4 regions of the Burkholderia plantarii genome follow, and region 1 is predicted to be linked to each of the others. Evidence: predicted binding sites of a transcription regulator. Region 1 holds the regulator's gene; each other region holds the start of a gene.
What was found. The regulator LexA, encoded in region 1, represses DNA repair genes until DNA is damaged. The targets are predictions, from matches to a motif close to ACTGTATNNNNATACAGT.
Positions count from the first base shown of each region.

Region 2: a site for LexA is predicted at 2,238-2,255, ahead of bpln_RS24915 (VRR-NUC domain-containing protein). Genes of this name have one in related genera too.
Region 3: a site for LexA is predicted at 2,061-2,078, ahead of bpln_RS05785 (DUF2471 family protein). Genes of this name have one in related genera too.
Region 4: a site for LexA is predicted at 3,267-3,284, ahead of recA (recombinase RecA). Genes of this name have one in related genera too.

Region 1 covers NZ_CP007212.1:1,975,857-1,980,989, reverse strand. The annotation lists gene cysT (sulfate ABC transporter permease subunit CysT) at 1-576, opposite strand, end outside; gene bpln_RS08535 (sulfate ABC transporter substrate-binding protein) at 738-1,772, opposite strand; gene lexA (transcriptional repressor LexA) at 2,045-2,692, shown strand; gene bpln_RS08525 (hypothetical protein) at 2,816-3,157, shown strand; gene bpln_RS08520 (DUF2939 domain-containing protein) at 3,247-3,900, shown strand; gene bpln_RS08515 (universal stress protein) at 4,054-4,557, opposite strand; gene nodI (nodulation factor ABC transporter ATP-binding protein NodI) at 4,775-5,133, shown strand, end outside.
Region 2 covers NZ_CP007213.1:1,814,180-1,819,312, reverse strand. The annotation lists gene bpln_RS37950 (ATP-dependent DNA helicase) at 1-493, opposite strand, end outside; gene bpln_RS24915 (VRR-NUC domain-containing protein) at 490-2,223, opposite strand; gene bpln_RS24910 (ArsR/SmtB family transcription factor) at 2,413-2,751, shown strand; gene arsB (ACR3 family arsenite efflux transporter) at 2,751-3,785, shown strand; gene arsC (arsenate reductase (glutaredoxin)) at 3,807-4,229, shown strand; gene arsH (arsenical resistance protein ArsH) at 4,207-4,944, shown strand.
Region 3 covers NZ_CP007212.1:1,322,778-1,327,910, reverse strand. The annotation lists gene bpln_RS05795 (VOC family protein) at 1-111, opposite strand, end outside; gene zapE (cell division protein ZapE) at 787-1,839, shown strand; gene bpln_RS05785 (DUF2471 family protein) at 2,105-2,539, shown strand; gene bpln_RS35110 (hypothetical protein) at 2,871-3,158, shown strand; gene bpln_RS05775 (fimbrial protein) at 3,152-4,312, opposite strand; gene bpln_RS35105 (hypothetical protein) at 4,293-4,484, opposite strand; gene bpln_RS05770 (2-hydroxyacid dehydrogenase) at 4,770-5,133, opposite strand, start outside.
Region 4 covers NZ_CP007212.1:3,586,277-3,591,409, reverse strand. The annotation lists gene bpln_RS15395 (MFS transporter) at 1-528, opposite strand, end outside; gene bpln_RS15390 (sensor histidine kinase) at 774-2,405, opposite strand; gene bpln_RS15385 (response regulator transcription factor) at 2,433-3,164, opposite strand; gene recA (recombinase RecA) at 3,364-4,446, shown strand; gene recX (recombination regulator RecX) at 4,446-5,133, shown strand, end outside.

The DNA.
Region 1 (5,133 bases):
CAGCACCACGCGGCGGAACGTCAGCCAGCGCGAGGCGCCGAGGCAGGCCGCGGCCTCCTCCTGCTCTCGCTCGAACTCCTCGAGCACGGGCTGCACCGTGCGCACCACGAACGGCAGGCCGATGAAGGTCAGCGCCACCAGCACGCCGAGCGGCGTGAACGCGATCTTGATGCCGAGCGGCGCGAGATACTGGCCGACCCAGCCGTTCGACGCATAAACGGCCGCGAGCGAAATGCCCGCGACCGAGGTCGGCAGCGCGAACGGCAGGTCGACGATCGCGTCGACGATGCGCTTGAACGGAAACCGGTAGCGCACCAGCACCCAGGCGACCAGGAAGCCGAACACGGCGTTGATCAGCGCGCCGCCGAGCGCCGAGAGGAACGTGAGCCGGTACGAGGCGATCACGCGCGCGGAGGTCGTCGCGGCGACGAACTGATCCCACGTCAGCGTCGCGGTCTTCAAAAACGTGGAGGCGAGCGGTATCAGCACCACGAGGCTCAGATAGGCCACCGTGATCCCGAGCGTCACGCCGAAGCCGGGCAGCGCGCTCGGCTTGCGGAAGGTGTACGTCGTCATGCGAAATGCGCTTCCTTGGTTGACATGGGAGGCGCGGCCGTCGGAGGGTACCGGCCGGCCGCGCGTGGGTTCGTGTTCGTCGTTGTAGCGGGCCGCGCGTGCGCTCGCTCGCGCCGCGCGGCCTCGGGTTGCTGCTCTGCCTCGGGTGTTGCGCGCCGCGCTTATTGCGGCTTGTAGATCGAGTCGAACACGCCGCCGTCGGCGAAGTGCGTCTTCTGCGCGTTGGCCCAGCCGCCGAAGGTGTCGTCGACGGTATAGAGCTTCAGCTTCGGGAACTGCTTCGTCAGCTCGGCCGGCACATCCTTCGAGCGCGGACGGTAGAAGTTGCGCGCCGCGATCTCCTGGCCTTCCTTGCTGTAGAGGAAGTTCAGGTAGGCCTCGGCCAGCTTGCGGTCGCCCTTCTTGTCGACCACCTTGTCGACCACCGCGACCGGCGGCTCGGCGAGGATGCTGGCCGACGGCACGACGATCTCGAACTTGTCCGGACCGAACTCCTTCAGCGACAGGAACGCCTCGTTCTCCCAGGCGATCAGCACGTCGCCGATGCCGCGCTGCACGAAGCTGGTGGTTGCGCCGCGCGCGCCCGAATCGAGCACGCCGGCGTTCTTGTAGACCTTCGCCACGAAGTCCTTCGCGCTCTGCTCGCTGCCACCCGGCTTGTGCAGCGCGTAGGCCCAGGCCGCGAGGTAGTTCCAGCGCGCGCCGCCCGAGGTCTTCGGGTTCGGCGTGACGATCGACACGCCCGGCTTGATCAGGTCGTCCCAGTCCTTGATGCCCTTCGGGTTGCCCTTGCGCACCAGGAACACGATCGTCGAGGTGTACGGCGACGCGTTGTCGGGCAGGCGCTTCTGCCAGTCCTTGGCGACGATGCCCTTGTTGGCGAGCGCGTCGATGTCGTAGGCGAGCGCGAGCGTCACGACGTCGGCCTGCAGGCCGTCGAGCACCGAGCGCGCCTGCGCGCCCGAGCCGCCGTGCGACTGCTTGAAGGTGACGGTCTCGCCCGTCTTGGCCTTCCATTCCTTGCCGAACGCCTGGTTGACGTCCTGATACAGCTCGCGGGTCGGATCATACGAGACGTTCAGCAACGTCGTGTCCGCGAGTGCGTGCGTGGCGCCGCCGAGCGCCGCCGCGCCTACCGCCAGTGTTGCGATCAGACGGCGAACGCCGCCAGCCAGCCCCGTGTTGCGCTTGACCATCCCGTGATCTCCAGAGGTTCGTGGATCGTTTTTTGCAATGTCGGGCCAAGTCTAGCGAACAGCTTTCATCATTAAAAATAATCGTTCCGAATTTTTTTATACGAAAAAGTGGTAAGGACCAGCCGGCGGACGGTTGCGACATCGGAACCGGCGTTTGGACGTCGCTCGATCGCGGCGGAATCGCCGCGATAGCGCCGAACTTCAAGTAACACTTGAATTTCCCGAACTACTGTATAAAAATACAGATCACTGTCTATCCATACAGTCCGACCATGACCAAACTCACCGCACGCCAGCAGCAAGTGTTCGACCTCGTTCGCCGCGCGATCGAGCGCTCCGGCTTCCCGCCGACCCGCGCCGAGATCGCCGCCGAGCTCGGCTTCAGTTCGCCGAACGCCGCCGAGGAGCACCTGCGCGCACTCGCCCGCAAGGGTGTGATCGAGCTGGCCGCCGGCGCCTCGCGCGGCATCCGGTTGCTCGGCCTCGAGGACGCGCCGCACCAGCTCACGCTGCCGCACGCGGCGCTGATGCAGCTGTCGCTGCCGCTCGTCGGGCGCGTCGCGGCTGGTAGCCCGATCCTCGCGCAGGAACACATCTCGCAGCACTACGCGTGCGATCCGGCGCTCTTCACGAGCAAGCCCGATTACCTGCTGAAGGTGCGCGGGCTGTCGATGCGCGACGCCGGCATTCTCGACGGCGACCTGCTCGCCGTGCAAAAGCGCAGCGAGGCCAAGGACGGCCAGATCATCGTCGCGCGGCTTGGCGACGACGTCACGGTCAAGCGCCTGAAGCGCCACTCCAGCGGCATCGAGCTGATCGCCGAGAACCCCGACTACGAAAACATCTTCGTGAAGGCCGGCAGCGCGGAATTCGCGCTCGAGGGCATCGCCGTCGGCCTGATCCGTTCCGGGGAGCTGTAGCGCCTGGGCCAGGGCCGGTTGCGGTTCGCCGTCCGGCCGTTTTTTGCCCGCTTGCTATCTGCTGCCTGCACCCGGTTTGCATCCGCCTAGTACGTTCGTCCCTCCATCCGATCTGGAGAACACATGGAACGCCTCGCCCGCCTGTTGCCCTTCCGTCAATTCGGTCGCCTGCGCCATCTGCGGGGCCGCACGCCCTGCGCGCCGCTCGTTGCTGATTCCGCCGAATCCGCCGGGTTTGCCGAGTCCGGCACGCTGCCGCTGGCCGCCGAGCCGGCCGCGTTGCCCTCGGCGCTGCCGGCCTTCGCGCGCGTCTCGCTGAACGCCGGGCTCCATCACGCCGAGCCGGCACGCCGTGCGCCGGTGCGCGTCTACCACGGGCAGTCGCGCGTGATCATGGTGGGGACGATCGACGCGGTGTGTCGCATGATCGATCGTTGTATTGCCGAGGAACGCTCGGCGGTCTGATGGTCTGATACGCTCTCCAGGTTCCGAGACCGTCTTTCGAGACAGGAGGCCTGGTGTCCGTTTCTTCGTCGTCTGATTCGCCGTCTGATATGTCGTCCGTTCCGCCCCCGCGCCGCAAGCAGCTCGGGTGGATGCCTGCCCTGGTGGTTGCCGTCGCGGGGCTTGCGGCGATCCTGTACGCGGCCGCGTCGCCCTATCTCGCGTTGCGCGAGTTGAAGCAGGCAATCGACGCGCGCGACGCGCAGGCGATCAGCCGCTATGTCGATTACCCGGCCTTGCGCATCAGCCTGAAGCAGCAGTTGACCGACGAGCTGATGCGTCGCATCGATCTGCAGCGGCACGACAATCCGCTCGCGATGCTCGGCGCGATGGTCGGCTCTGCCTTGATCGGCCCGCTCGTCGATGCCTATGCGACGCCCGAGGGCGTGGCCGCGCTGCTGAGCGGCCTGCCGCCGAACGGCGATCCGCGCCAGCATCCGCCGGCGCTCGATCAACCCGCGGCGCCGGCCCCCGCTCCGGCATCCGGCGCCGGTGTCGCGCCGCCCGCCGGCGCCAGCGCGCCTCCGCCTTCCGGCACCGGTACGCCGCCGCCCGCGGCGCCGCAATCGAGCGCCGCCTACCACGGCATCAACGAGTTCATCGCCGTTTATCAGCGAGATGCCGGCGGCACGCGCTACGCGGCCATTTTCCGACGCAGCGGCCTGTTCGGCTGGAAGCTCAGCGCGATCGATCTCCAGCACTGACGCGCTCCGCGCCACCGCATGCCGAAGGCAGTCGGCGGCGCGATCGGAAGCGGCTGACAACGGGCACGGAATTCGCGGGCACGCCCGTTCACCCATCGCTTCAACCTCATCGATCCCGCCGATCAACCCATCGGTCCGCCGGTCCGTCGATGCTCAGGTGTGGGCCGCCGCCGCGAGCGCGGCTTCCTTTTCCTTCGCCAGTTCCTCGCGCTGCTCGTCGGACGACGCGCAGGCCACCAGGATGCTGCACGAAATGCGGTCGAGCAGCTGCGTGTTGCCGGCGCCCATCCACCAGCGCGCGAGCCCGCTGCGGCAGCGATGGCCGACAACGACCAGGTCCACACCAAGCTCCTTGGCGAGATTCGCGATCTCGTCGATCGGATAGCCGAACGCGAAATGGCCCTGCGCCTGCACGCCGCGCGCGGTCAGCCAGTCGACGCCTTCCTGCAAGATCGCGCGCGCCGTCTCCTCGAAGCGGCCGCAGGCGACGTCGGTCAGCAGCCCGGCGCTCTGCGCGATGCTCGAACGCATGTCGACCACCGACAGCAGATGCGTCTCGGCCTTCAGTTCGAGCGCGAGATCGGCACCGCAACGCAGTGCCTTGCGGCCCTCGAGCGTGCCGTCGTAGCAAAGCAGGATTTTCTGATAACTGGCCATGATCGCCTCCATTGCGACATCGGTCGTCAATTCATCATCGTGCGCCGCAATTCAGGATGCAAGGGTTGGAAAACGCGAAGACCATTGTCGGGCGAGGCTGCCGCGCCGCGGTGCAGGCTTGCACGATGGCGCGGCAAGTTCGGGCCGATATCGGGCCTGATGCACTAGAATGGCCGCTTCGTGATGTCCTTCCGCCCCTTTCGCCCTTCGCGCACCCATGTCCGTCGCTCCGATCGAATTCCTCGATGTCAAAAAAAGCTTCGGCGAGCGGCTTGTCGTCGATCATCTGTCGTTCCGCGTGCAGCGCGGCGAATGCTTCGGGCTGCTCGGCCCGAACGGTGCCGGCAAGACCACCACGCTGCGGATGCTGCTCGGCATCACGCAGCCCGACGCCGGCACGATCCGGCTTTGCGGCGAGCCGGTGCCCGAGCGGGCGCGTCATGCGCGACAGCGCGTCGGCGTGGTGCCGCAGTTCGACAATCTCGATCCCGACTTCACGGTGCGCGAAAACCTGCTCGTGTTCGGGCGCTACTTCGGATTGTCGGCTGGCCAGGCGCGTGAGCTCGTACCGTCGCT
Region 2 (5,133 bases), on a different replicon from region 1:
GCGCCGTCTCGCGTGCCGCGAACGCGGCGAAGCGCTCGCATTGCGACTCGAACCAGTCGCGCAGCGATTCGGCGCTGTGCGTCTCGGTCAACACCGATTCCTGGTGCGAATCGACGTCGAAATAGACGATCGCCACGGTCAGGTTCGCGAGGTCGCGCAGCTTGCAGAGCAGGTGCCCGTACACGCGCGCCTGCGCCCAGTGCAGCGCGCGATGGTTGGCGGGCATGCGGTTCAGGTCGCCGCGATAGGTCTTGATTTCCTCGATGCGGTTCAGCGCCGGATCGTAGCCGTCGGCACGGCCGCGCACCGTCACGTTGCCGTGCTCGCCCGTCAGCACGATCTCGCGCTCGTAGCCGTCGTCGCGCCGCGAGGTGACGATGCCGTGGCCGATGATCCCCTCCTGCGCCGACGGCGCCGGCGTGAAGCGCAGGTCGAGATCGCCGTGCTTCGCGGTGAACTCGCACATCGCGCGCACGGCCACGGTGTAGTTCATGCGCCCGGCTCCGCCAGCCCTGCTGCAGCGGCAGCGGCAGCGTCCATCCGCGCCCCCGCATGCGAGGCCGGCACGATCTGCGCCGCCCATTCGACGTCGATCACGCGCACCGGCATGCCGTGCCCGACGCAGTAGTCGAGCCAGCGGATCTGGTTGTCCTGCAGGCGGTCGCCCGGCCCCTTCACCTCGATCAGTTCGTAGCGGCGCTCGGCCGGCCAGAAGCGGATCAGGTCCGGCAGCCCCGAGCGGTTGCCGCGCGGATCGTCGAGCAGGCGCTCGAAGCAGCGCCGCAGATGCACGGGATCGATGCAGTCGAGCGCCAGCGTGAGCAGCGCGTCGTCGAGCGCGCCCCAGAACACGAACGGCGACTGGAGGCCCGCCTTCTCCGCATGGCGGCGCAGCACCGTCTCGCGCCAGGCGTCCGACTCGAGCTGCGCGAGGCAGGCGTCGAAACGCGCCGCGCGACGCGCGCGGAAGTCGGGCGCGTGCAGGTCGGCCGGGCCGCGCTGGAACGGGTGGAAGAACGCGCCGGGCACGGCCGCGAACACGGCGTCCCAGCACAGCAGGCCGAACAGCGAATTGATCAGCGTGTTCTCGACGTAATAGACGATCGCGCCATCGCCCGACAGATGCATGCCCACCGCCGTCTCGACCGAATGCGGCACGCGCGGCACCGCGAGCACCAGCGTCTCGCGCGCCACCAGCACGGCGCCCGCGGCTCGCGCGACGGGCCGGCCCGCGCGCCGGAGCAGGCGCGGCAGCATGCGCGCCACGCGCTGGCGCTCCTCCTCGCTCTCCGGCTGCGCCGAGGCCGCCTCGGCCAGCGCGAGCGCGTCGGCGTCGCACCCGCAGCGCTCCAGCACGCGGATGCGGCGGTGCCGGCTGCCGGGCCAGCCGCTCGCCGCATAGGCGGCCAGCGCGCCGGGCCAGTCGGCGCGCCGCTCGCAGGCGTTGCCGATGCCGTGCAGCAGCTTGGCGCGGCGCATCTCGAGCCAGCCCTGCCCGCACGCCACGGCGCCCACCTCGGCCGTCAGCGCGTCGAGCGGCGCGTCGTCGGGCCAGGCGGCCAGCGCCTCGCGGCAGACGAACAGCGCGAGATACGCATCCACGTCGGCGCGCTGCTGGAACGCGCGCGAGGACGGCGCGATGTCCACCCGCTCGTACTGGAACACGCCGAGATCGGCGAGCACGAACTCGGACCAGTCCTGATGCAGGTTGCCGAAGAACATCAGCCGCAGCCGCTCGCACAGCGCGCCGATGCGGACCTCGAACACGTTGTCGCCGGTGGCCGGCAGCCAGGCCTCGAACGGCTGCTCGAGCGCGTGGCCGGCCTCGGCGCGCAGCGCGTCGAGCCAGTCGGCCTTGCGCGCGCCCTTCGGCGCCGCGAAGCGCTGCGCCAGTTCCGGGCGCGTGGCCAGCGCGAACACGGCGTCGAGCGCCAGCGCCGGCGCCGCGTCGATCCAGCCCAGCGCCACCAGCGGCGCGGCGGCCGCGGCCGTGTCGCCGATCTCGTCATAGGCGAGCTTGCTGCGCCGGAACCACGGCCCGCTGCGCATCAGCATCCGCACCAGCAGCGCGCGCGAGGCGCGCGGCAAGCCGGCGAACTCGCGCAGGAATGCCTGCTCGGCCAGGTCGAGCAGGTCGTCGTAACGCCCGGCGATCCAGGCGAGCGCGCGCTCGAAGTTGTCGAGGTAATAGAAGGCGTAGGGAGCGGGAACGGCGGGCGGCACGGAAATGGTCGGAAGCTGTACGTTTGTACAGGGATGAATGATAGCGCATGTGCCGCGGGTGTCGGCAAGCGCCGCGGCCGTGAAGCCGCGTTCGCCTGCCTCGATGCGAAAACCGTCCGCTCTGCCGCGAACGTGGGATTTTTCAAGCCGGCCTTTCGCTCGTTTCAACATTTCGATTATCATCGAAACATGGAAATGAACTCCGCCGTCCGCGCGCTTGGCGCCCTCGCTCAGGTTTCACGGCTGGGCATCTTTCGTCTGCTCGTGGAAGCCGGCCCCGCTGGCCTGGCCGCCGGGCAGATCGGCGAGCGCCTCGAGATCGCGCCATCGTCGCTGTCCTTTCACATGAAGGAACTCAGCCACGCCGGGCTGGCGAGCGTCCGGCAGCAGGGCCGGTTCATGATCTATTCCGCGAACTTCAGCGTCATGAACGACTTGCTCGGCTTCCTGACCGAGAACTGCTGCGCGGGCAATCCTTGCCTGCCGGCAGCGGGCGGCTGCGCGACGCCTGACGAGGGAGCCGCGTGATGGGCAAGCCCGCGATCAACCGTTTCGAACGCTATCTCACGGTGTGGGTCGCCTTGTGCATCCTCGCCGGCATCGGACTCGGCCAGATGATGCCCGGCGTGTTCCAGTCGATCGGCCGCCTCGAATACGCGCGGGTGAACGTGCCGGTCGGGCTGCTGATCTGGGTGATGATCATTCCGATGCTGGTCAAGGTCGATTTCGGCGCCTTGCACGAGGTACGCCGGCACGTCAAGGGCATCGGCGTGACCCTGATCGTCAACTGGCTGGTCAAGCCGTTCTCGATGGCGCTGCTCGGATGGCTGTTCATCCGGCATCTCTTCGCGCCGATGCTGCCGGCCGATCAGCTCGACAGCTACGTCGCCGGCTTGATACTGCTGGCCGCGGCGCCCTGTACCGCGATGGTGTTCGTCTGGAGCCGGCTGACGGGCGGCGACCCGCTGTTCACGCTCTCGCAGGTCGCGTTGAACGACGGCATCATGGTGTTCGCGTTCGCGCCGCTGGTCGGCCTGCTGCTGGGGATGTCGGCGATCACGGTGCCGTGGGCGACGCTACTGACCTCGGTGGCGCTCTACATCGTGATCCCGGTGATCCTCGCGCAGTGCTGGCGGCGAATGCTGCTGGCCAACGGACCAGCCGCCTTCGATGCCGCCATGACGAGAATCGGCCCCTGGTCGATCGTGGCGCTGCTGGCTACCCTGGTCCTGCTGTTCGCATTCCAGGGCGAGGCGATTCTCCGCCAGCCGCTGGTCATCGCCCTGCTGGCGGTGCCGATCCTGATCCAGGTGTTCTTCAATGCCGCGCTTGCCTACTGGCTCAACCGGGCCGTGGGAGAAAAGCACAGCGTGGCGTGCCCGTCCGCCCTGATCGGCGCATCAAACTTCTTCGAACTCGCCGTGGCCGCCGCCATCGGCCTGTTCGGCTTCCACTCGGGCGCGGCCCTGGCAACCGTGGTGGGCGTGCTGATCGAGGTGCCCGTCATGCTGCTGGTGGTGCGCATCGTCAATCAATCGAAGGCCTGGTATGAACGCGCCTGACCACGCCGGGAATCTCACGACATGACCGATATCACGATCTACCACAACCCGGATTGCGGCACCTCGCGCAATGCCCTGGCCATGATCCGCAACGCCGGCGTCGAACCGCACGTGGTGCGCTATCTCGAGACACCGCCGAGTCGCGACGAACTGCTTGCGCTGGTCGCCGCCATGAACGTGCCGGTGCGCGACGTGCTCCGGCGCAAGGGCACGCCGTATGACGCGCTGGATCTCGACAACGTGAAGTGGACCGATGCGGAACTGATCGACTTCATGATCACCCACCCGATTCTCATCAACCGGCCGATCGTGCAGACGCCGATCGGTACGCGGCTTTGCCGTCCCTCGGAAGCGGTCCTCGCGCTCCTGCCGACCCCGCAGGCGGCCCCGTTCACCAAGGAAGACGGCGAAGTCGTGATCGATGCGCGGGGCAAGCATGCCTGAGCCCACCCACGACCTGCCGCAGGTGGACAGCGCCTGTTTCCAGGTTCCCGACCCGGCCCGCCTGTCGAACCGTTCCCCGTCCTCGCATGCGCCACGCATCCTGTTGCTCTACGGCTCGGTCCGCGAGCGCTCGTTCAGCCGCCTGCTGACGCGGGAAGCGGCGCGCCTGCTGGCGGCAATGGGCGCCGAGCCGCGCATCTTCGATCCGGGCGGCCTGCCCCTGCCCGACGACGCGCCCGAGACCCATCCGAAGGTGGCCGAGCTCCGCGAACTGGTGCAGTGGTCGGAGGGCATGGTGTGGTGTTCCCCGGAGCGCCACGGCGCGATGACGGGCATCATGAAGGCGCAGATCGACTGGATTCCGCTGTCGATCGGCGCCGTGCGTCCGACCCAGGGCAAAACGCTGGCCGTGATGCAGGTCAGCGGCGGCTCCCAGTCGTTCAACGCGGTCAACCAGATGCGTATCCTGGGCCGCTGGATGCGGATGCTGACCATCCCGAACCAGTCGTCGGTGGCCAAGGCGTTCATGGAATTCGACGAGCGCGACCGGATGAGGCCGTCGGCGTATTTCGACCGGGTCGTCGACGTGATGGAGGAGCTCGTGAAGTTCACGTTCCTGACGCGAGATACCGGCGCGTACTTGCTCGACCGCTACAGCGAGCGCAAGGAAAGCGCGGAGGCACTGTCGAAACGCGTGAACCAGCGTGGGATCTGAAGCCGGATGCCAGGGCCGGTCGTGCCGCCGTTCGCGCCACGGCGAGAGCCCGCTCGCACGGAATGCGTGATCGACGTGCCGGGTGGCCGGCATGGCCGTTCTCCCCGATTGACACGGCCCGGGAGAACCAGGCGAATCACTTGCTGGCGATCATTTATACATTACGTCACAACCCCGACCGCCTCGATG
Region 3 (5,133 bases), 650 kb from region 1:
GTTATCGATGGTGCGATCGGCGGCGTCATCGGCGATGTCAACGGCCGCGCCGTCCCGCGGGGTCTCGGCGCGATCGGCCGTGCGGGCCGCGTCCCGGGAGAGTCTGTCCATGGATCTGTCCTGCCAAACGAGAGTGCGCATTGGGGCGCGCGAACGCCGCGCGCGGGCGTGCCGGCGCGTCGGCGTGCAAGGCACGCGCGACACGCGGGTACGAATGGACCGGATCGGCACGATCGCCCGATCCGCTTGCCAGCCAGGGAACTTGCGTCAAATGACGCTGAAAGAATGAACGGCCCGCCGTGATGCACGACCCACCGCGACGCACCGACCGACCGGTGCCGACGCGCGGCCGGCGGCCGGAGTGCGCGCTGGTTGCGGCGCCTTGATGACAGACTCGCGACGCGAGCGAAAAAGATCCATCGCGGCCATCTAGCCCTCTCTCTGATTCTCGTAGCGCTGCATTCGACATGGTCAAATTGCCCCTGTCAACACGCGCCGGACGCCACGCGAGACGCGCATCGCATTGCCGTACATCGCGTCGCTACGGCACGCGATTCGCGCACGCGGCGTGCCCGCGCCGAGCTGCGCAGCGGTTGTTTTCGGCCCCGTCCCTCAGGCGATTTTCAGCGCTGCCACGATGGCGTCATCGTCGATCGAACCGGCGTGGGGTTCGCCATCGCATCATCATTGCCGGCGCCAGCATCGATCCGCGCCGCGCGCCGTTCGTGACGGATTGATGGCAGACTGACGCCACCTCGCGGCCCACCCCTCACGCCTACCGATCCAATGCCCGACCTGCCCCGCTGGCTGAGCGCCGAACTCGACCGCCGCGCGCTGACGCTCGACGCGAACCAGCATGCCCGCGCCGTCGAACTCGACCGCCTGCTCGGCGGCGCGCTGCCGCCCGAGATCATCGGCGCCTATTGCTACGGGCCGCCCGGGCGCGGCAAGAGCCTGCTCGCCGCGCTGTTCCACGAGGCGTGGCCCGGCCCGCGCGCGCGCACGCATTTCCATGCGTTCCTGCGCGACGTGAACCGGCTGCTGGTGGCCGCGCCGCCGTCCGGCGACAAGCTCGGCGAGACGCTCTCGCAGTGGCTCGGCGACGCCACGCTGCTCTGGTTCGACGAGTTCCACGTCAACGACATCGCCGACGCGCTGATGCTCGCCGCGCTGCTGCGCGTGGCGATCGCGCGCGGCGTGAAGCTGATCTTCACCTCGAACATGGCGCCCGGCGCGCTGTTGCCCGACCCGGAGTTCCATCATCGCTTCGCGGCCAGCATCGCGCTGCTGCACACGCATTGCATCGCGCTCGCGTTCGACGGGCCGATCGACTATCGGCGCGCGCCGGCGGCGCTCGCGAACGCGGTGGCCGCGCCGTACGAGCCGATGCCGGAGGCACGGTCTCCGGCCGATCGCGCGGCCTGGCTGCGCGCGCTGTTCGCGCGCCATGGCGACAGCGTGCGCGAGACCGACACGCGCGTGGATCTCGCCGGGCGCCCGCTCGTCGCGCACGCCACGGGCACGCGCGTGCTGCTCTGCGGGTTCGACGCGCTGTGCGGGCAGGCGCGCTCGCATCTCGACTATCTCGATCTGGCCGCGCGCTTCGAGGTGGTGATCGTGGTGGACGCGGCGCTCGACGCGCACACGCCGCGACACACGCTGCAACGGCTCGTCTGGCTGGTCGACATCCTCTACGACCGCCATGCCCGGCTCGACTTCGCGCCGGACCGGGATGTCGAGGCGAGCGTGGGCGAGCGTGCCGACGTGCATGGCATCGAACGCATGGGGTCGCGCCTCGCCGAGATGCGCGCGAAGGCGGATGGCGTGCGCGGCGCATGATGCGCGAGTCCCCCTCGCCGGCCGCGACGATCGCGCCGGTGCCGTTCGCCGCCGATCACGCGGGATGGCGCTTCGCCTGACGCGTGCCGCGCCGGCCCGAATTCCATCCCGCCACGACGCTCGTCCGACGCAATCGCTCTGCCCGCCCCAGCTTGCGGCGCCCGGCCGCTCGCCCCCGTCACCGAATTTCCCGCTCACGACCGATTGCATGCGGCAAAAAGACTGTATATATTTACAGTACCAGATCACCCCATGAGGTCTTCCGATGACGACGATGTCCGAACCGAGCCCGATCAGCCAAGCCGGCGCGCGCCCCGACGCCGACTGGATGGTCGACGACTACGAACTCGAGCAGATGGCCGCCGACCGCGCACGCCATCTCGCCCAGCAGGACCTGCAACAGACGCTGGTCGCGCTCGCGCGGCGCGCGTTCGGCCCGCGCCGCGGCAGCCCGTTCGGCGAGTTGCGCGGCCCGAGCTGGGGCATGCTGCTCGCGATCGAGGCGCGCGCGTTCGGCGACCCGGGCCTGCGCGCGCGCCACGATCCCGCCGTGCTCGCCACGCTGCCGCGGCTGGCCGGGCGCCGCGGCATCGAGGACGAACTCGACGCCGAGGCGAACCTGCGGGCCGACGACGACGACCTGCCGCTCGTGATCGGCGTGGCCGCCGCGCTGCTCGGCGCGCACGACACCGAACTCTGAGCGGCCGGCGGCCCGCCTCGGGGGCGACGCGGCGGGCCCTGCGGTCGCCCGCTGCGCGCGTGCCGGCTGGGTGTCGTGGGTTGCGTGCGGGTTGGGTGTCGGGCACCTGCCGCCGAATCGCGGCAAGCACGGCGGAAACTCGGTACGCCAGCCCGTCGTCCGCGGCCCGTCCTGCCGCGCCGACAGTTCGCGATACCGCGCGGCGCCGTGGCCGTCACCGGGCTCGATCGCGTATTCGAAGCGGCCGCCGCACGGCGCGTCGAAGCCGCGATGGCGGCTCACCCGCCACGATCGCGTTCGGCGCGGCGCGCGGCGCCAGCCTTGGGCGCCCGTGAAATTGACGCCGGTCGTCAGTCCGGCGGCCTCGCGCAACTCGAACGTCGCGCTGTCCACGCCGGACCGGTTCGCGCGCTCGCCGAGCACGAGCCCGTGGCGCGCGCCGCCCGCCTCGCAGCGCAGGAAGGTGCCGGCCGCCTGGCGGGATGCGGCGATCCCGAAGCCGAGCCGGCGCCGGTGGAAATCGATCGCGGCATCGCGCCCGCTCTCGGGGATCTCGAGCGCATCGCCGCCGCCGGCACGCCAGCCGGCGGCGGCCCGAACCGGCACGGCGCGTCACTGATAGATCATCGTGAACGTCATGAGTCCGATCACGCTGCCCGGCGTTACCGTTTCCGCCGTCTGGAACAGGGCCGCGTTGAGCCCGATCGAGTAAGAGCCGCCCGCCGACGGGTTGTAACCGGCGAGCGTATAGGTGGTGTTGTACTTCAACGCATAGCCATCGGCGTCCGTCAATTGCAGGCCGACGCCGGTTGCCCCCGAGCCGATCGCCAGCGCGACCACGCCGTTGGCCGCATCGAGCACGGGGCTGACCGGGATGAATTGATACTGGATCTTGGCGAGCCCGGCGGGACAGTTGGTCAAGGTCACGGAAAACGGGACCGGGCGTGTCGCCGAGCCGATGCCCTTGAACTCCGAGAGCCAGTGGGTGTGCAGATCGACATTGACCAGATCCGGCGTCGTGCAGGCCCTCACGAAGATCGCGGCCGGCAAGATCGCAAACGATTTGGCGATCGACAGGTCCGGAAGGTAGGGATTGCTGGCCGATTGCCTCGTCATCGACGCGGCCTTGAGCGCAATGCCCGGCATCACCACGCTGGGCGTCGCGCCGCCCGGCATCGGTCCGGTTTTCACATAGGCAGCCCTCACCTGCCCGCCGTTCGTGATGGTGCCTGCCCCGTTGCACGGCACCCCCGCCCACGGCGACGGATACCAGTTCGTGTCGGGGGTTCCGAGGTCGCGCCAGCCGGTCCAGCCACAGATGTTCGCGTAGGTGCGCACCTCGATCGCGAGACCGACACCGGCCACGTTGGTATTCCAGACCGTCAGATTCACGCCGTCGGGAGCCGGAATCGTCAATCCGGACTTCGTCAGCGAGAGTGGCTCGAATCCCGTACCGGACGATCCCGTAACCTCTTTCGTGCACGAGAAATAGCCGGTGTCCGCCGGCGTGCTTGCCCACGTACCCAGCACGGTGCCGACCGGCGCATCCCTCGGCACCGTGATCTGGAACTGCATGGGCACCTGGATGACCTCGGCCGTACCGGTACAGGTGAACTGCGCCAGGGCCTGCCGCGACGCCACCAGCAGCACGAGCAGCGCGAACACGCGCCACGGCCGGCGCCATGCCGCGCCGATTCGCGCCATCGGAATCCTGTCGCGATGCATCATGCCCACCCCGCCGATCTGCTTCGTTTCATTTCCCTGTTCCTCCATGCAAGCGGCCCGACTGCGCCGTTCGCCGCTCGGCCACCAGCCGGGCCGCGAACGGCGACGCCGTCGCGGCGGCATCGCCGGCCCCTTCGAACGCAGGCCCGTCCGGGCGTTCACGTTTTTCCGATCCGGAAAATCTGACAGATTCGACCGTGCCGACGTTGATTCGCGTCACGCCTTGTGGTCCGCTCCCGAACGGCGGCTTGATTTGCCGCTGCTTTCCCGGCGACGCCGCAGGCCCCGTGAGGTGTCGCCTCGTACTCGGCGGCGGAATCGAATGCCTCGCCGCACGTCCCCATGGAAAATCCGTGACTCCTCGGCCTGTTTCGCCGTGCCGGCTCCATGAAAAAAACCCGGTCCGTCAGCGACGCAACCGGGTCTTCGCTTCCGTGCCACACGGGCGGCGGCAGGGCTTCGGGGTCCGGCCCGCCGCCGGCTGCCCGCCATGCGCCGCGCGGGCTCAGGCGGGATTCGGCGGCGCCTCGCCCGCCAGCACCGCCGCCACGTTGTCGAGCGCGGTGAAGCCCATCTGGTCGCGCGTCTCGATCGTCGCGCTGGCCATGTGCGGCGTGAGGAACACGTTGTCGAGCGCCGCGAAGCGCGCGTCGATGTTCGGCTCGTTGCGATAGACGTCGAGCCCGGCGCCGAACAGATGCCCCGAGCCGAGTGCGTCGAGCAGCGCGTTCTCATCCACCAGCCCGCCGCGCGCCGCGTTCACGAACACCGCGCCCTTCGGCAGCCGCGCGAATTCGCGCGCCGTCATCAGCGGCGCGCCGCCGCCCGGCACGTGCAGCGTCAGTACCTCGCAATGCGGCAGCAGCGCG
Region 4 (5,133 bases), 1.6 Mb from region 1:
CACCAGCAGCGACAGGAACAGCCCGAGCGTGGCGGTGGTCTGGATCCAGGCGGTGTAGAAGCCGCGCCGGTTCGCCGGCGCGTGCTCGGCCACGTAGGTGGCCGCGCCGCCGTACTCGCCGCCGAGCGCGAGGCCCTGCAGCAGCCGCATCACGATGAAGATCACCGGCGCGGCGATGCCGATCGACGCGTAGCCGGGCAGGAAGCCCACCACGAACGTCGACAGGCCCATGATCACGATCGTCATCAGGAACGTGTACTTGCGTCCGACCATGTCGCCGAGCCTGCCGAACACGATCGCGCCGAACGGGCGCACCGCGAAGCCGGCGGCGAACCCGAGCAGCGTGAAGATGAACGCGGCGGTCGGATTGACGCCGGAAAAGAAGCTCTTGCTGATGTAGGCCGCGAGCGAGCCGGCCAGATAAAAGTCGTACCACTCGAACACGGTGCCGAGCGACGACGCGAAGATCACCCGCTTCTCGTCACTCGTCATCGGCGAATGCGCGATGTGCCCGCCTACTGTCGCCATGAGTCGTCTCCAGTCTTTTGATATCGATATGTCGGTTCGCCATCCTGACGAACTCGCGTCGATTATTGGCGGGCAAACTTACGGCCCACTGACTGATGCGGCGATCAGGGTTTGTCGGGAGTAGGCAGCGGCGAACGAAATAAAATCCGGGAAATTGGCGATAACGTCGCGCCAACATCGCGTATTTTCGTTTTTTTGTCGTGAATGTCGGCCCGCGCGCGGCCGCGCCGGGCGGCGGCTCAGGGTTATTCCCGGGCCGCCCGGCGCGGCGTGAAGCTGACGCGCACGAGCGTGCCGGCGAGGTGCGGCGACGCCTGGTAGACATGGTCCTCGATCGTCAGCGTGCCGCCGTGCTGGGCCACGATCTCGCGCACGATCGCGAGTCCCAGCCCGCTGCCGTCGCCGTCGCGGCCGAGGATCCGGTAGAAGCGTTCGAGCACGCGGCCGCGTTCGTGCGCCGGAATGCCGGGGCCGGTGTCTTCCACCTCGAGATGGATGCGGGCCGGCGCGGCGTCGCCGTCGGTCGCGCGGGGGCCGGCGCGGCCGCTTGCGGCCATGCCGGCGGGGCTGGCGTCGGATTCGGCGCGCACCCGCACGGTGATCCGGCCGCCCTCGGGCGTGTAGCGGATCGCGTTGTCGATCAGGTTGCCGAGCATCTCGCGCAGCATCACCGGATTGCCGTCGATCGCGAGCGCCACGGCGCCGGCGGGCTCGCCGTCGGCTTCCGGTCCCTCGTAGCCGAGGTCCATGCGCCGGGCGAACGCGGCCTGCATCCAGTCGCGCACGGTCACGCGCGCGAGCGCGGCCGGGTCGACGGGCTCGAAGGTCAGGCCGCTCGCGCGGTTCTCGGCGCGCGCGAGCGCGAGCAGCTGCGTGACGAGCCGCGCGGCCTGGCCCGAACTGGTCGCGATCTGTTCGAGCGAGCGCGCCACCTCGGCGGACACGTCGTGCCGCAGCGCGAATTCGGCCTGGGTGCGCAGGCCGGCGAGCGGCGTCTTCATCTGGTGCGCGGCGTCGGCGATGAAGCGCTTCTGCAGCGCGATGTTCTGTTCGAGGCGCGCGAGCAGGTCGTTGAACGAGGTGACGAGCGGCTCGATCTCGGGCGGCGCGCGCTGCGCGTCGACGGGCGAGAGATCGTCGGGGCGGCGCTCTCGGATCTGCGCCTGCAGCGAGGTGAGCGGCGCGAGCCCGCGCGAGAGCCCGAACCACACCAGCACGATGGCGAGCGGCAGGATCACGAACTGCGGCAGGATCACGCCCTTGATGATGTCGTTGGCGAGCGCATTGCGCTTGTCGAGCGTCTCGCCCACCTGCACCAGCACGGGCAGCGCGCCGCGCACGCCGGGCAGCGCGACGGTGGTGTAGGCCACGCGGATGTCGTTGCCGCGCAGCAGGTCGTCGCGGAACACCACGACGCCGGGCGGCGGCCGGTCGTCGTCGCGCGGCAGCGGCAGGTCGGCTTCGCCGGCCACCAGCTCGCCGCGCGCGCCGAGCACCTGGAAATAGACGCTGTCGACGTTGTCGGCGCGCAGCAGGTCGAGCGTGGCCCGCGGCAGCACGAGTTCGGCCGCGCCGTTGACGGGCGTGATCTGACGCGCGAGCACGTAGGCGTTGGTCTCGAGCGCGCGGTCGAACGGGCCGTTGGCGATCGTCTTGGCCACCAGATAGGTGACGGCGATGCTCATCGGCCAGAGCAGCAGCAGCGGCGCGAGCATCCAGTCGAGGATCTCGCCGAACAGCGAGCGCGGGCGCGCGGCGTCGCCGGCATCGACGTCATCGGGCGGCGCGAACGGATCTTCATAGCGCGCGTCGCGCTCGGCATCGCGCAGGTCGGCGGGGCGCCGCGTGGCGCGCGGGGAGCGGAACGGAATGGCCATGGCGTGGCGCGCGCGGCGCGGCGCCCGTCAGCGCAGCGACGGCGTCGCGGCGGGGTCGGCCGAGGCGGCGGCCGGGGCGGGATCGGCGGCCGGCGCGGCTTTTTCGAGGCAGTAGCCGAGCCCGCGCACGGTCGCGATGCGCGCGCCGCTCGGTTCGATCTTCTTGCGCAGCCGGTGGACGTAGACCTCGATCGCGTTGTTGCTGACTTCCTCGCCCCATTCGCAGAGATGATCGACCAGCTGTTCCTTGGACACGAGCCGGCCGACGCGCTGCAGCAGCACTTCCAGCAGCCCGAGTTCGCGCGCGGACAGTTCGAGCACGCGCTCGTTGGCATAGGCCAGCCGGCCGACCTGGTCGAAGCTCAGCGAGCCGTGGCGGATCACGGTCGGGCCGCCGCCGGCACCGCGCCGCGTCAGCGCGCGCACGCGCGCTTCCAGCTCGTTGAGCGCGAACGGCTTGGCCATGTAGTCGTCAGCGCCGAGGTCGAGCCCCTTCACGCGCTCGTCGACGCTGTCGGCGGCGGTCAGGATCAGCACCGGCAGCACCGAATTGCGAGCGCGCAGGCGCCGCAGCACGTCGAGGCCCGGCATCTTCGGCAGGCCGAGGTCGAGGATCAGCAGATCGAAAGTTTGCATCGACAGCGCGGTGTCGGCGTCGACGCCGCTGGACACGTGATCAACGGCATAGCCCGACTGGCGGAGTGATCGGGTCAAGCCGTCCGCGAGTATGCTGTCATCTTCGGCAATCAGGATTCGCATGGTGCGTGGCCGTGGGCCGGCGGCACGGCGAGGTGGCGCCGGCGCGGGTGTCTCCGGAGTGAATCGGACGTGCGAAACCCGCAAATCGGGCTTGCACAAACCACTGTTTTTTTATACAGTGTCTGCATTCGTGCACCTAACGGCTTGCTTGCCCGGTGCGCCCCAATCAGACGCTGCTCATCATAGCAAAGGACGATTCATGGAAGATAGCAAGAAAGGCGCCGGGATGACCGCGGAAAAGAGCAAGGCGCTGGCCGCCGCGCTTGCACAGATCGAGAAGCAGTTCGGCAAGGGCTCGATCATGAAACTCGGTGACGCCGAAGCCAAGGAAGACATCCAGGTGGTCTCCACCGGCTCGCTCGGCCTCGACATCGCGCTCGGCGTCGGCGGCCTGCCGCGCGGCCGCGTGGTCGAGATCTACGGTCCGGAATCGTCGGGTAAAACCACCCTCACGCTGCAGGTGATCGCCGAAATGCAGAAGCTCGGCGGCACGGCGGCGTTCATCGACGCGGAACACGCGCTCGACGTGCAGTACGCGGCGAAGCTCGGCGTCAACGTGCCGGAACTGCTGATCTCGCAGCCGGACACGGGCGAGCAGGCGCTTGAAATCACCGATGCACTGGTGCGTTCGGGCTCGGTCGACATGATCGTGATCGACTCGGTCGCGGCGCTGGTGCCGAAGGCTGAAATCGAAGGCGAGATGGGCGATTCGCTGCCGGGTCTGCAGGCCCGCCTGATGTCGCAGGCGCTGCGCAAGCTCACCGGCACGATCAAGCGCACCAACTGCCTCGTCATCTTCATCAACCAGATCCGCATGAAGATCGGCGTGATGTTCGGCAACCCGGAAACCACCACGGGCGGCAACGCGCTGAAGTTCTACGCCTCGGTGCGTCTCGACATCCGCCGGATCGGCTCGATCAAGAAGAACGACGAGGTGATCGGCAACGAAACGCGCGTGAAGGTCGTCAAGAACAAGGTCTCGCCGCCGTTCCGCGAGTCGATCTTCGACATCCTCTACGGCGAGGGCATCTCGCGCCAGGGCGAAATCATCGATCTCGGCGTGCAGGCCAAGATCGTCGACAAGGCCGGCGCCTGGTACAGCTACAACGGCGAGAAGATCGGCCAGGGCAAGGACAACGCGCGTGAATTCCTGCGCGAGAATCCCGACATCGCCCGCGAGATCGAGAACCGCATCCGCGAATCGCTCGGCGTGGTGGCGATGCCGCAGGACGTGATCGGCGGCAGCTCCGAAGCCGACGAGGTGATGGACGAAGAAGAGTGATGCGTCGAGGCCGGGGCCGCCCGGACGGTTCGCCGCCCACGTCGCCGCGCGAGGATCGCGCGGCTGACGGCGGGCCGGACGATCGATCCACGGCGGCGCCCGTTTCGCGCGACGGGCGGCCCGCGGGCCGCTCCGCAACGAGGGCATCGGACGATGCCCTCGTGTCGTTTCGGCGCGCCGCTGCGGGCGAGGTGCCCGATGCCGGCGCGCTCGTGCGAAGGCGTGGCGGGGCCGATGCGGCGGGTTATGCGACTTCGGCTGCTTCGTCTAATTCAGCCAACTCGGCCAGTTCATCCAATTCGGCAACGCCGGCAGCATTGTCCGCCGACGTCTTCGATCACGACGAATCGTTCGACGCCCACGATGTAGCGCGTGGCATTCGCGCCCGTACCGTGCGCGGCGCGGCGGGTTCCGCGACGCCCGCTCGTGACGGCGCGGCGAGGCCGTCCACGGCGGCCACGCCGCGTTCGTCCACCGGCCGCACGCACTTCGAAAGCGCGAGCGGCGATCAATATTCCCGTACCAGCGAGCATCCCCGCCGGCGCAGCAGCGGCACCGGCAGCCGGCGCCGCGCGCCGGGGCCGTTCGACGGCCGCGAGCCGCAAGCGGGCACCGGCACCGGATCGTCCGCCGAATCCCCCGAAGCCAACGACACGCGCCGCGCCGCGCCCACACGCCCGGCGCGTT